Regions from separate parts of the Serratia sp. MMO-28 genome, predicted to be linked through region 1. Evidence: predicted binding sites of a transcription regulator. Region 1 holds the regulator's gene; the other holds the start of a gene.
What was found. Region 1 encodes PurR, which represses purine synthesis genes. Its sites were predicted from a motif close to CANGCAAACGTTTGCNTG; they were not measured.
Positions count from the first base shown of each region.

Region 2: a site for PurR is predicted at 2,044-2,061, ahead of purT (formate-dependent phosphoribosylglycinamide formyltransferase). Genes of this name have one in related genera too.

Region 1 covers NZ_JBBCVB010000044.1:23,149-30,474, forward strand. The annotation lists gene gloA (lactoylglutathione lyase) at 1-61, shown strand, start outside; gene rnt (ribonuclease T) at 130-810, shown strand; gene WG891_RS25055 (Grx4 family monothiol glutaredoxin) at 880-1,230, opposite strand; gene WG891_RS25060 (C40 family peptidase) at 1,635-2,441, shown strand; gene sodB (superoxide dismutase [Fe]) at 2,692-3,270, shown strand; gene cydH (cytochrome bd-I oxidase subunit CydH) at 3,335-3,424, opposite strand; gene purR (HTH-type transcriptional repressor PurR) at 3,767-4,792, shown strand; gene punR (DNA-binding transcriptional activator PunR) at 4,789-5,733, opposite strand; gene punC (purine nucleoside transporter PunC) at 5,848-7,065, shown strand.
Region 2 covers NZ_JBBCVB010000012.1:92,837-100,162, forward strand. The annotation lists gene WG891_RS12640 (glycosyltransferase) at 1-469, shown strand, start outside; gene WG891_RS12645 (YoaH family protein) at 533-772, shown strand; gene purT (formate-dependent phosphoribosylglycinamide formyltransferase) at 809-1,987, opposite strand; gene WG891_RS12655 (fimbrial protein) at 2,127-2,684, opposite strand; gene dbpA (ATP-dependent RNA helicase DbpA) at 3,120-4,502, shown strand; gene WG891_RS12665 (YebG family protein) at 4,588-4,917, shown strand; gene yqfB (N(4)-acetylcytidine aminohydrolase) at 4,949-5,257, shown strand; gene WG891_RS12675 (tellurite resistance TerB family protein) at 5,410-6,063, shown strand; gene WG891_RS12680 (S9 family peptidase) at 6,134-7,326, shown strand, end outside.

The sequences.
Region 1 (7,326 bases):
CGATGGTTACAAAATTGAGCTGATCGAAAACAAACATGCCGGCCAAGGCCTCGGCAACTGATGTTTCCCAGGGCGCAATTGTGCGCCCTTCTTTTATCTCCGCTGCATCAAGGCAATAAATTTGTCATAATGCGCGCTGCATTCGATGAAGATAAGAAACTGATGGCCGAAAAAAGTGATCTTAACGCCCTGAGTGGCCGTTTTCGTGGGTTTTATCCCGTTGTTATTGATGTAGAAACCGCTGGTTTTAATGCCCAGACCGATGCCCTGCTGGAAATTGCCGCCGTCACGTTAAAAATGGATGAAAACGGCTGGTTACAACAGGATGAAACCCTGCATTTCCACGTTGAACCTTTTGAAGGGGCGAATCTGCAACCGGCAGCGCTGGCTTTCAACGGTATCGATCCGCATAACCCGCTGCGCGGTGCGGTGAGCGAATATGATGCGCTGCACGCCATTTTCAAGGCCGTGCGTAAGGGCATCAAAGATCAGGGGTGTAACCGCGCGATTATCGTGGCGCACAATGCCAACTTTGATCACAGCTTCCTGATGGCCGCCGCTGAACGTGCCAGCCTGAAACGCAATCCCTTTCATCCGTTTGCCACCTTCGATACCGCCGCGTTAAGCGGGCTGGTACTGGGCCAGACCGTGTTGGCCAAGGCCTGTATCGCCGCCGGGATGCCGTTTGACAGCAGCCAGGCACATTCCGCGCTGTACGATACCGAGCAAACGGCCCTGCTGTTCTGTGAACTGGTTAACCGGTGGAAACGCCTCGGCGGCTGGCCGATCGGTAGCGATCACGCTGAGTAAACGCCATAAACAATTCGGGCGGCACCTGCAACAGGAGCCGCCCGACTTTATTCATCAACCCTTTCGCCTTTAAGGCTGCTGCTGGTCTTCTTGCTGCTTGTATTTCTCAGCCGTCTCTTTGATCAACGGTTGTAGTTCGCCGCGCTGATACATCTCGATAATGATATCGCAACCGCCCACCAGTTCACCGTCAACCCACAGCTGCGGGAAGGTTGGCCAATTGGCGTATTTTGGCAGTTCGGCACGAATATCCGGGTTTTGCAGAATATCAACATAGGCAAAACGCTCACCACAGGCTGAAAGTGCCTGGACCGCCTGCGCAGAGAAACCGCAGCTTGGCAATTTCGGTGAGCCTTTCATGTACAGCAGGATCGGGTTGGTCGAAATCTGCTGCTGAATTTTTTCAATCGTCGTCATTATTGCTTCCTCAAGCCACATCTTGGCTACAACATCGCATCAGCTATTGTAGCGGCTGGAACAGTATCAAGAAAACGCCATCTTTTGCAGGGACATTTCCGGTTACCGGACGAGCTCTGAAAACCGCACCATTCCGGTTAAAACATACTCACAGAATAACATTTTTAATCCGACTATTTCACTATTATATTTTCGCCATTGACGGGTGATGAATAATAAATCACGCCCTGATTTCCGATGTTTTTTTATACATCAACTGTTTGATATTACATCAGAAAAAATGCCATTAACGTTTTCTCACAATATGGGTGACTATTTATGAGTTCTCCACTGTTTTATATGGCGAATTTGGGGAATACTGTAACCCATTAGATTTCTGTTTTGAGGCCAAGGTTGGTAACGTCGACATGCGTTTAATTATTACGCTTTTTGCGCTGTTGTTCTCACAGCTCTTCTTCAATCTGGCGCACGCTGCGCCAAAGGCACATATTTCCGCCGAGCAGCGTAAAGGCCACGTTAATGAAGCCCGGCCGGACGATCGCAAGAAAAAGAAAGCGGATAAAGCCAGCAAGAAAGCGAAAAACGTTGCCCCACAGAAAACAGCAAAAGTAAAAACGCAGGCCGATAAGAAAACCACTCAGGTCAAATCAAAGAGTAAATCTACCCACACGGCCAGCATCAAAGTGACCCCACCGAAAAAGGGTTATAAGAAAGGCTATGGCCGCCATCGCGAGCCGGAGATGGCCACCGCAAAGCTGGCGAAGCATGAAAAACCACTGAAACTCAGCCCTGCACACAAAAAACGCTATCAGCATGCCAAGCAGACCGCCATGGCCAAACTGATGAGCCAGATGGGCAAACCTTACCAATGGGGCGGTTCTTCGCCACATACCGGGTTTGACTGCAGCGGCCTGATTTATTACGCCTATAAAGACGTGGTGAAAATCAAAATGCCGCGTACCGCCAATGAAATGTATCACCTGCGTGATGCCGCGCCGATCAAAAAGAGCGAGTTGGAGACCGGCGATCTGGTGTTCTTCCGCATCAACAACCGCGGCACTGCCGATCACGTTGGCGTGTATCTCGGTAACGGCAAGTTTATCCAGTCCCCGCGCACCGGCGAAGAAATCCGCGTCAGCCAGTTGGATAACGACTACTGGCAAAACCACTACATTGGTGCTCGCCGGGTTGTGACACCAAAAACTATCCGTTGATTTATCCCACCCGAGCAACGTCAAGTTGTGGCTTGAAGGGTGACGAGGGCGGCTGAACCCTCAGCCAGCCGCCCTTTCCTGCCGATGCTTTAATCAATCAGCCGCTTAACATGCTTTAAACCTTTTTTTCACCCGGAAAGTTGCTAAGATTATTGTCCATAAAAAACACACAACCCTTCTGTTTTCCTCCGTCAGCCATCGGGTTGGAGGGTAGCGGAACAATAGTGCTGTATATAAAAAGGAGAAAGCAATGTCGTTTGAATTACCTGCATTACCGTATGAGAAGAACGCTCTCGAACCGCACATTTCTGCAGAAACCCTGGAATACCACTATGGCAAACACCATAACACCTACGTGGTTAACCTGAACAACCTGGTGAAAGGCAGCGAGTTCGAAGGCAAAACCCTGGAAGAGATCATCAAGACCTCTACCGGCGGTGTGTTCAACAACGCAGCGCAGGTGTGGAACCACACCTTCTATTGGCATTGCCTGTCACCACAGGGTGGCAATGAACCAACGGGTGCCGTTGCTGATGCGATCGCCAAATCCTTCGGTTCTTTTGCCGCGTTTAAAGAGCAATTCACCGATGCCGCCGTGAAAAACTTCGGCGCAGGTTGGACCTGGCTGGTGAAAAAAGCGGATGGAACGCTGGCGATCGTCAACACCTCAAATGCGGCTACCCCGCTGACCGGTGAAGACAAACCGCTGCTGACCGTTGACGTGTGGGAACATGCCTACTACATCGACTACCGCAATGCGCGTCCAAAATACCTGGAAAACTTCTGGGCATTGGTCAACTGGGCATTCGTGGCAAAGAATCTGGCGTAACGGCCGGGATGTGATGTGATAACAAGGCGCAGCATGCTGCGCCTTTATTATTTTTGCTATGAAGTTAGTTCAATGCTGCGATAAAACCAAAAACAATAATCATTGCCAATGCACAAACGGTGGTGATCAACGACATCTTCAAATCGGTATCCATAACGACTCCCTATCAGATTGGCTGTGCTAAGCATAAAATCCACACGATTAATGCGTCAAATCATTTTCACACAGTTCGTGACTAAAATCTTGTTATCATTTCCCAAGTTATAATGCTGAATAGATCTTCCACTTTGCGCCAATATGGGACAAAATCCGCAGTTCACAACTGCGTACCGGCAAAATGCCCCTCCTGTTCAAACGGCTTACGATCTCAGCCCTAAAAACTCAGCTTCCGCTTCCCTGGAGAGGTTATATCCAGTGAGACGATAGGTATACGCAGGCAAACGATTAACATCATACTTACATGCTGTAACATGTGGGTTCAGGAGTCATTCTTTACATGGCAACGATTAAAGATGTCGCCAAGCGCGCTGGCGTTTCCACCACCACCGTTTCGCACGTCATCAATAAAACGCGTTTCGTCGCCGAAGAAACCAAAGAAGCCGTGAGGGCGGCGATCAAGGAACTGCACTATTCACCCAGTGCCGTTGCGCGCAGCCTTAAGGTTAATCACACCAAGTCGATCGGTTTGCTTGCCACCTCAAGCGAAGCCCCCTATTTTGCTGAGGTGATCGAGGCGGTGGAAAACAGTTGCTATAGCAAAGGCTATACCCTGATCCTCTGTAACTCGCACAATAACCTCGATAAACAGCGCGCTTATCTGGCGATGCTGGCGCAAAAACGCGTCGATGGCTTGCTGATCATGTGCTCCGAATACCCGGACCAGTTACTGGGCATGTTGGAGGATTATCGCCATATCCCGATGGTGGTGATGGACTGGGGCGCCGCACGCGGGGATTTCACCGACACCATTATTGATAACGCCTTTGAAGGCGGCTATCTGGCTGGCCGCTATCTGCTGGAACGCGGCCACCGCGATATCGGTGCGATTCCAGGCCAATTGTCGCGCAACACCGGCGGCGGCCGCCATCAGGGCTTCCTCAAAGCCCTGAAGGAAGCCAATGTAGACGTGCGTGAAGAGTGGATCGTCCAAGGGGATTTTGAGCCCGATTCAGGCTATAAGGCCATGCACCAGATCCTGTCACAAAAGCACCGACCTACGGCGGTATTCTGCGGCGGCGATATTATGGCGATGGGCGCTATCTGTGCCGCCGACGAGCTGGGGCTGCGCGTCCCGCAGGATATTTCGGTGATCGGTTATGACAACGTGCGTAATGCGCGCTATTTCACCCCGGCCCTGACCACCATCCATCAGCCGAAAGAGCACCTGGGGGAGATGGCTTTCACCATGTTGCTGGATCGCATTATCAGCAAGCGTGAAGAATCCCAGGTGATTGAAGTGCATCCCAAACTGATCGAGCGCCGCTCCGTGGCCGACGGCCCGTTCATCGACTACCGCCGTTAAGCGCCTGTGCCGGGCACCTCGACGCTGCCCGGCACTTCTTCGCTCAGCCACTCCTGGTTGAGCGTTTCACTGTCCCCGAGATACTCCAGCAGCCAGGCCATCGCCGGTGACTGCGCATTCTGCTGCCAGGTCAGGCAACAGGCGCTGGCGGGGAACGGTTCATACAGTTGCAAGGCTACCAGTTCGCCGCTTTGCACTAACGGCAGCACGCGATGCGCGGGCACCATGCCAACACACAGCCCACTGCGTAAGCAGTCGACAGCAGAAACCCAATCGGGCACGGTCAGCCGCCGCTGATTATCCAAAGACCAGGTCACGCGTTTCGGTAAGTTGCGCGAAGTATCCTCAAGCAACAAAGAGGGATAGGGCCGCAATTGCTCGTTACGCAGCAGGCCGGTCAGGGAGGCCAAGGGATGTGTGGCACTCACCACGCACAGCCAGTTCATAAAACCCATGTCGCGAAAGGCAAATCCCCCGCCCACCGGCACGGCACGCGTGGCACCGATCGCCATCTCAGCTCGGCCATCCACCAGCGCATCCCACACGCCGTTAAACACTTCCGGCTGCACCATCAGTTCCACATCGGGAAAGTGACGATAAAAATCCAGCACCAGTTGGCGGCTGCGCTGCGGCTTGACAATAATATCCACCGCGATTCTTAACTGCCCGCGCCAGCCATTGGCTACCTGCTGGCATTGACGGCGAGTATCAAGCATTTTTTTGATAACAGTGCGCGCCTCTTTGACAAACAGCACACCGGCAGGCGTCAGTTCCACATCACGGTGGCGGCGTTCAAACAGCGATACGGCCAACCATTGTTCCAGTTGCCGTACGGTGTAACTCACGGCTGACGGCACACGATGCAGTTCCTGTGCCGCCGCGCTGAAACTGCCGGTGCGCGCTACCGCGTCAACCACATCGAGAGAATATTCAGACCACATCTTCTTTTGCCTTCAATTTTTTTAACAGCACCTAGCAAATATTACCGTTTCACAAGCAGAGATCCAGCCGGATACACTTGCCGCCGCTAAAAAACCTGCAATAAGAAAATGTTAATGAGAAATACCATGCAAAATTTTGGATTTATGTTTTATCTCGCGGGCCTGAGTATGCTGGGCTATCTGGCAACCGATATGTATCTGCCCGCTTTCAGCGCCATGCAACAGGATTTGCAAATCTCTGCCGGAGCCATCAGCGCCAGCCTGAGTATCTTTCTGGCGGGTTTCGCCTTTGCTCAACTGGTGTGGGGACCACTCTCTGACCATCTGGGCCGCAAACCGGTTCTGCTGCTTGGCCTGGGGCTGTTTGCGCTCGGCTGCCTGGGGATGTTGTGGGTGCAAAATGCCCTGCAACTGTGGTCATTACGCTTCATCCAGGCGATTGGCGTTTGTTCCGCTGCCGTGACCTGGCAGGCTATCGTGGTGGATCGCTATCGCGATGGTAAAGTGAACCGCATTTTCGCCACCATCATGCCGCTGGTTGCCCTTTCTCCGGCGTTAGCGCCACTGGTGGGTGCCTGGCTGCTGAATCATCTGGGCTGGCGGGCCATTTTTACCGTGCTGCTGGGTATTGCCGCTTTATTGTTCGTTCCCACCCTGCTACTGAAAGAAACGGCCAGAATCGTGCCTTCTGCCGATAAAAAACCCACCCTCAGCTTCCTGCAAATCCTGAAGTCGCCGGTTTTCAGCGGCAACGTGATGATCTTTGCTGCCTGTTCTGCCAGTTTCTTTGCCTGGTTGACCGGTTCACCCTTTATTCTCGGCAATATGGGATACAGCCCGAACGATATCGGCCTGAGCTATGTTCCGCAGACGCTGGCCTTTTTATTGGGGGGTTACGGTTGCCGCACTGCCTTAAACCGCATTTCTGGCAAAACGCTGTTGCCGTGGCTGCTGATAGCTTATGGCATAAGTATGGTGGCGTTGTATCTGGTCGCTACGCTGAGTCAACCGACATTAACCAGCCTGCTTATCCCGTTCTGCCTGATGGCCTTGGTCAACGGTGCCAGTTACCCGATTCTGGTGGCAAATGCCTTGATGCCCTTCCCAAATAACAGCGGTAAAGCCGCGGCATTGCAGAATACGTTGCAACTGGGGCTCTGTTTTATCGCCAGCATGTTGGTTTCGGCATTTATCACTCAGCCGCTGCTGGCGACCGTGACCGTAATGGTCGCAACCGTTGTTCTGGCCGCCTTGGGGTACATGATTCAACGCGGGAAGGGAGAGATTGATGGGCAGACAACCCCGGTGGTACATGCTGACTCCATGTCATAATGATCTTGATAAATAGTCACTTAATGAAAATTTTGGCCGAGTGCGATTTACTGTTGAGTGTGCGCCTCGGCAAGCCTATACTCGAAACAACCTTTTAAAATAACATCTTTATAGAACGTGTATTGCAATAGCTGTTGTGTACGCGAATAGCGTCACACTTTATTTAAGCGGCCATTTTCTCAGGCTTTATTACGCTGAGGGCCTCTTAGATTTCCTCTGATCATAATCGGATATCCGACACCACGGCGAAATTTCATCGTA
Region 2 (7,326 bases), on a different contig from region 1:
TGAACCTGGTTTGCACCATCAGGATATTCCCTGGACCACCGAAGTGATGTTTAACGCCCAACGGGTGAAATACCTCAGCAAACCGCTGTATCGCCAGTGGGTGCACGAGCGGTCGATTAGCAACCGCCGCCGTGTTGGGCTGGCGAATGTTGAATATCAGCGTCATTACATGAAAATTGTAGAGATGCTGGTGGCGTTGAATCAGCGCTATAGCCAGAAAATTCCCCTTTGCCCGGCGTTTCATTGGCAAATCACGCGTGAAGCGCTGGGGATCTGCCACAGTATTCGCCGCGAACCCGAGCCAGAGGCACGGCAGCAGATCACTGAAGAATTCTATCGGCGTGGCATCCATCGAGCGATGATCGCCAATATGCGTGGGGTCAAGCAGGCCTGGCAGGTGATGCTGTGGCTGCGTCGCCTGAAACAGTGGCGCAGCCACAGCCGCAGCCCGATAGGAGCAGTTGAATAACAGACGTAGGGTTCCATGGTTTTAAGGCGTATAATCCACGTCTATTTTACCGGGGAGAAACACATGCTTGCAGGTATGCCATCACTGAGTCATCAAGAGCAGCAGGAAGCGGCTGAACGTATCCATCATCTGATGGAACAAGGCATGAGCAGTGGGGAAGCCATTGCGCGTGTCGCACAGGAAATCCGCGAAAAACATCAAGGGGATCGGGTAACCGCCCTGTTCGATGATGAAGAGGAAGAAGCGCAGGAAGAACCGACCGAATATCTGGAAGACGACGCGGAAGACGACGAAAATTATTGATCTTATCGGGGTTCGGCATGCCGAACCCCTGCGTTATCAGCCTTGAACTTTCACTGCCGCAGCCGCTTGTTTCGCCAATTCTACTGCTTGCTCAACGTTTGCCGCGGTGGCCAGTGCCACACCCAGGCGACGTTTACCGCTGATGTCCGGTTTGCCGAATAAACGCACCTGATTGTGGTCGCTTAACGCCTCAGTCAACCCGCTGAATCGAACGTTTTCGCTGGTCAGTTCCGGCAGGATCACCGCTGAAGCCGAAGGCCCGAACTGGCGGATGCTACCGATTGGCAACCCAAGGAAAGCACGTACGTGCAGGGCGAACTCGGACAGATCCTGCGAAATCAGCGTTACCATGCCGGTATCGTGCGGGCGTGGCGATACTTCACTGAAAATCACGTTGTCACCGCAGACAAACAGCTCAACCCCAAACAGGCCAAAGCCTCCCAAGGCGTTCACCACGTTTGCGGCAATCGCCTGGGCACGGCTTAACGCGAGCTCAGACATCTGCTGGGGCTGCCAGGACTCACGGTAGTCGCCGTCTTCCTGACGATGGCCGATCGGGGCACAGAAGTGTATGCCATCAATGGCATTGATGGTCAGCAAGGTGATCTCGAAATCAAATTTCACTAATCCTTCCACGATCACCCGGCCACCGCCGGCGCGGCCGCCTTGCTGGGCATATTCCCAGGCGCTGCCAAGCTGTTGCTCGCTGCGGATCAGGCTTTGCCCCTTGCCAGACGAACTCATCACCGGCTTGATGATGCATGGATAGCCAATTTCGGCTACCGCCTCACGGAAGCCCTCTTCGCTGTCGGCAAAGCGATAGGTTGAGGTTGGCAAACCCAGCGTTTCTGCCGCCAGGCGGCGGATGCCTTCGCGGTTCATGGTCAGACGGGTAGCTTCGGCACAGGGCACCACGCGGTGCCCCTGTTGCTCCAACTCAACCAGCATACTGGTAGCGATGGCTTCAATTTCCGGCACAATGTAATCAGGGCGTTCCAGCTCAATTAGCGCTTTTAATGCCTGACCATCCAGCATATTGATCACATGGCTACGATGGGCCACATGCATGGCAGGGGCGTCCTTGTACCGATCGACAGCAATTACTTCCAGCCCTAAACGCTGGCATTCAATGGCAACTTCTTTGCCTAACTCGCCGGAGCCGAGCAGCATAACGCGGGTGGCCGATGGGCGTAGGGCGGTTCCAATAGTCAACATAGTCTCGTACCTGATTCTGATAGAAATAATGCGGTCTGATAATGGGGCGCATTATATACGAAAACGATTGCGTGTGCGGGCTGCGAAGCTGCAAAAGAAGGCCGAGCCACCGCGCAATTAGCGGCCCGGCTGAGGAAAATTATGGATAGATGATGCTGAACTGGGTGGTGACATTGGCTGTGCCAGCCTTAATCTCGTTGCTTACTGCCACATAACGGCCAGTGAAGATGAGTTTATTGATATTCCCGGGCGTAGTATCCAACTCGACCTTGTAGGAAAGGGTGTTAGGGGCTATTGAGGCATAGATATTGTATTTGGGATCGTTTTGTATCTGGAATGCAATGCCTTTAGCGGTTGTTGGCGCATCCTGATCATCAAGAGCAAAAGCGCGATAAGCGGTGTATTCTGAAGCGGTACCTTCAAATCGAATTTGTGCATTTTTCACCTGTGGAGGGCAGTTGCTCAGTTCTATTTCAAACTCCTTTAGGGCAGCGGTTGCACCAGGCGAAGGAAATTGCCCGATAGCCATATCATCAAGCACAATATTTTGAGATGGAGTAATCATACAGGCGGTTCCCAGCAGCTTTGAGCTGAAAAGCAATGTGCCATCGCTAGCCATGGCCGCGCAGATTCTGAACCCGACCAGTATACAGGCTAGGGTAATAACACAAGAGGTAAAGGATTTTTTCATCATCATACGTTTCCTTGTTTAATATTTTTAAATGAGTCATTTCCTGGAAAATAAAAAATGACGACCTCGCTAGTTATAATCATTTTTATTTTTCATTGAAGGGGCGAATTATCTTATTGAATATGCTTTATAAGGTGCATTTTGGATGCTTTTTTTGTTTATTGAAAAATGACGAATTAATATTTTTTATTTTATGAAGATTCTTAACGTAAAACGGAGGATTTTTGTTTCCTTATGGTTAAATATTTTATTGACTTTTGTTTGATTTAAATCAAATTTTGCGCGGTGTACTGACACTTAGCAGGATGGCGCTGCGTGGTTTTGTGCAGTTTTTTTACTGCTGCAATCCGGAATCTGCATTAACTCTGTTATCATCTGCGCCTGATCCGGTGCCAGCCCGCGGGCCGCGCCGCCTTTCCACTTGCTATAAGAGTTATTGCCGTGAGCACAGTATCCTTTTCTTCCCTGCCGCTGCCAGCCGAACAGTTGGCCAACCTCAACGAACTGGGGTATGCCGAAATGACGCCGGTACAGGCCGCAGCGCTGCCCGCCATCCTGAAAGGGCAGGACGTTCGTGCCAAAGCGAAAACCGGCAGCGGTAAGACGGCAGCATTCGGCATTGGCCTGCTGGATAAAATCAACGTTGCCCAAGTAGCGGCTCAGGCGCTGATCCTGTGCCCGACCCGTGAATTGGCCGATCAGGTGAGCAAAGAACTGCGCCGCTTGGCACGCTTCACGCAGAACATCAAAATTCTAACCCTGTGCGGCGGCCAGCCGGTAGGGCCACAGCTCGATTCGTTGGTGCATGCGCCGCATATCGTGGTGGGGACACCGGGGCGCATTCAGGAGCATCTGCGTAAGAAAACGCTGGTGCTGGATGATTTGAAGGTGCTGGTGCTGGATGAAGCCGATCGCATGCTGGATATGGGCTTTGCCGATGATATCGACGACGTGATCAGCTATACCCCACAGCAACGCCAGACGCTGCTGTTTTCCGCCACCTACCCGGCAGGCATCGAGCGCATCAGTGCCCGCGTGCAGCGCGAGCCGCTGAACGTGGAGGTGGATGGCGATGACGAGCCGACCACCATCGAACAGCGTTTCTATGAAACCACACGCGATCAGCGCCCGGCGGTGTTGGTTGCGGCGATCCGCCATTACCAACCCGCTTCCTGCGTGGTGTTCTGCAACACCAAGCGTGACTGTCAGAGCGTGTTTGAAGCGCTGGAAGCGCGCGGCATCAGCGTGCTGGCACTGCATGGCGATCTGGAACAGCGCGATCGCGATCAGGTATTGGTACGCTTTGCCAACCGTAGCTGCCGTGTACTGGTGGCGACCGACGTCGCGGCCCGGGGGTTGGATATCAAAGATCTGGAACTGGTCGTAAACTACGAATTGGCGTTTGACCCCGAAGTGCACGTACACCGCATTGGCCGCACTGGCCGTGCGGGTATGGACGGGCTGGCCATCAGCCTCTGTACGCCACAGGAAATGGCGCGTGTCCATGCGATCGAAGAGTATCTGCAAATGACGGCTAATTGGCTGCCGGTTTCAGAACTCAGCGGTGCGTCAAATGTCTCGTTAGAGGCTGAAATGGTCACACTATGTATCGACGGTGGGCGCAAGGCGAAAATCCGCCCTGGCGATATTCTCGGTGCGCTGACTGGCGATGCCGGGCTGACGGCGGCAGAGGTGGGCAAGATTGATATGTTCCCGGTGCATGCTTATGTAGCGATCCGCAAGGCCAGCGCACGCAAGGCGCTGCAACAGCTTCAGCAGGGCAAGCTCAAAGGTAAAAGCTGCAAAGCGCGGCTGCTGAAATAATAAACGGCGGGGCGCTTGCGCTCCTGTCCGGTATGATATTATACTGTATAAAATTACAGTATAATTACCTTTGAGGAATGCGCACATGGCTGTTGAAGTGAAATACGTGGTAGTAAGAAACGGTGAGGAAAAAATGACTTTCGCTAACAAGAAAGATGCCGATGCCTACGACAAAATGCTGGATCTGGCCGACAGCCTCGGTGAATGGCTGCAACAGGCACCGATCGCCCTGGAAGAGGAGCAGCGTGAAGGGCTGAGTTTCTTCCTGGCCGAAAATAAAGAAGCCTTAGCACAGATCTTGCGTGGTGCCGCGCCGCAGGAAACGGTGAAAAAACCGGCGAAAACCAAAGCAGAAAAACCGGTTGTCATCCTGCCAGAAGCGTCCGTACCAGAGTCAGAACAGCAGGCGGCATAATCTGCGGCACAATGATGAACCAGGAAGTGACATGGCTCGTGAGATAACCTTCTTCAGCCGCTTCGAGCAAGATATTATGGCCGGGCGCAAAACCATCACCATTCGGGATGCCAGTGAGTCTCATTTTCAACCCGGTGAGGTGTTGCGCGTGAGCCGTAACGAAGACGGCGTATTTTTCTGTTTTATTGACGTGCTGTCGGTCACGCCGATACGTTTAGGCGCGTTGACCGAGGCTCATGCTCAGCAGGAGAATATGACGCTCAGCGAGCTGAAGCAGGTGATCAACGATATTTATCCAGGGCTGGATGAGCTGTTTGTGATTGCTTTCAGCAAACGCTAATCCCTCGCTTTATGCAACCTGCCAGCCTTCCGCGACACAATTTTGCACCTTTTATACATTTATTGACAAATAATCCCCTACTCTGAAGATTGATCGGCGCTCTGGCACTGGTAGTGCCTTCGCGCCCCATTGCACCTGTTTAGAGGTAGATAATGAAAAATAACTGGATACAACAGATTCAATCCATGTTGGGTGATAAAGCCAACTCAATGGGAGGGGCGGAAGGCCTTGGTAAATTACTGGCCCCAACCGCGCTGGGCGGCCTGGTAGGCGTGCTATTAGCCAATAAGTCTTCCCGCAAAATGGTGGGCAAGTTGGGTAAAAACGCGTTGATAATCGGTGGCAGTGCGGCGTTAGGGGCTGTGCTGTGGAACAAATACAAACAGCGGGTCAAAGAAACGCATCAGGAAGAAGCACAGTTTGGCCAGCAGAGTACGCCAGCGGATTTGCGCGCCAAACGGTTGGTACAAGCGCTGGTGTTTGCGGCCAAAAGCGACGGCCATATCGACGAAGAAGAAAAGCAGGCGATCGACCACAGCCTGGAGCAGTTGCAGGTGGGTGAGGAAGCGCAACGCTGGGTGCAACAAGCCATTGAGCAGCCGCTGAATCCGGATCTGATTGCGCAAAGTGTGAAAAATGAAGATGAAGCGTTAGAAGTGTATTACCTGAGCTGTATGGTGATCGATGTCGATCATTTTATGGAGCGTAGCTACCTTGACGCGTTGGCACAATCGCTGAAAATTCCGGCTGACGTCAAGCAGGGCATCGAAAACGACGTTCATGAGAAAAAACGTGATTTGGTGTAGCTCCGCCGCTTGTTAATCCGAGGGGGATCGGTCACTCTTGTTTTAATCAAGGTAAGCGGATGATTTAGCAATGATGACACCCCCTAAGGCAGATAAACGTCCTTATCCGATCACCACTCACGGTGACACGCGCGTTGATGATTATTACTGGTTGCGTGATGACGAACGCGCAGATCCCCAGGTACTAGACTACTTGCAGGCAGAAAATGCCTACACAGATGCACAGTTAAAGCCGCAGCAGGCGCTGCGCGAAGCGCTGTATCAGGAAATGGTCGCACGTATCCCGCAACAGGAACATTCCGTGCCTTACGTAAAGCGCGGTTTCCGTTATCAGACCCGCTACGAGCCGGGTAATGAATATGCGCTCTATGTCCGCCAGCCAGAAGCGGCACGCGAGCAGTGGAGCACCCTGATCGACGGTAATCAGCGCGCCGAAGGGCACGAGTTTTATACGTTGGGTTGGTTGGACGTGAGCCCAAATAACCAGCGCCTGGCGGTGGCGGAAGATTTTCTGTCACGCCGCCAATATGATATCCGTTTCAAGAACCTGGATGATGATAGCTGGTTCGGTGAGGTGCTGGAGAACACCTCCGGCAATTTTGAGTGGGCGAACGACTCCGCCACCGTTTATTACGTTCGCAAACATGCGAAAACGCTGCTGCCATATCAGGTATACCGGCACGTGGTGGGCAGCGATCCGCAGCAGGATGTGCTGATTTATGAAGAACAGGATGACACTTTCTATGTCGGCCTGGAAAAAACCACCTCTGAACGTTTCATCCTGATCCATCTCAGCAGCACCACCACATCAGAGATTCTGTTGCTGGACGCGGATGATGCCAACAGCACGCCGCAGATGTTTGCCCCGCGACGGAAAGATCACGAATACGGCCTTGACCACTATCATCAGCATTTCTATATCCGTTCCAACAAAGACGGCAAGAACTTTGGTCTTTACCAAAGCGAGCAAGGCGATGAGGCGCAATGGCAAACGCTGATCGCACCCCGTGCCGAGGTAATGATTGAGGGGTTCAGCCTGTTTCGCGACTGGCTGGTGGTGGAAGAGCGTATCGCAGGCCTGACGCAGCTGCGCCAGATTCATTGGCGCAGTGGGGAAGATAAAAGCATCGTCTTCGACGATCCAACCTATGTCACCTGGCTGGCGTACAACCCACAGCCAGAAACTGCCCTGCTGCGGTATGGCTATTCTTCTATGACCACGCCTTCCACGATGTATGAATTGAATCTGGACAGCGGCGAGCG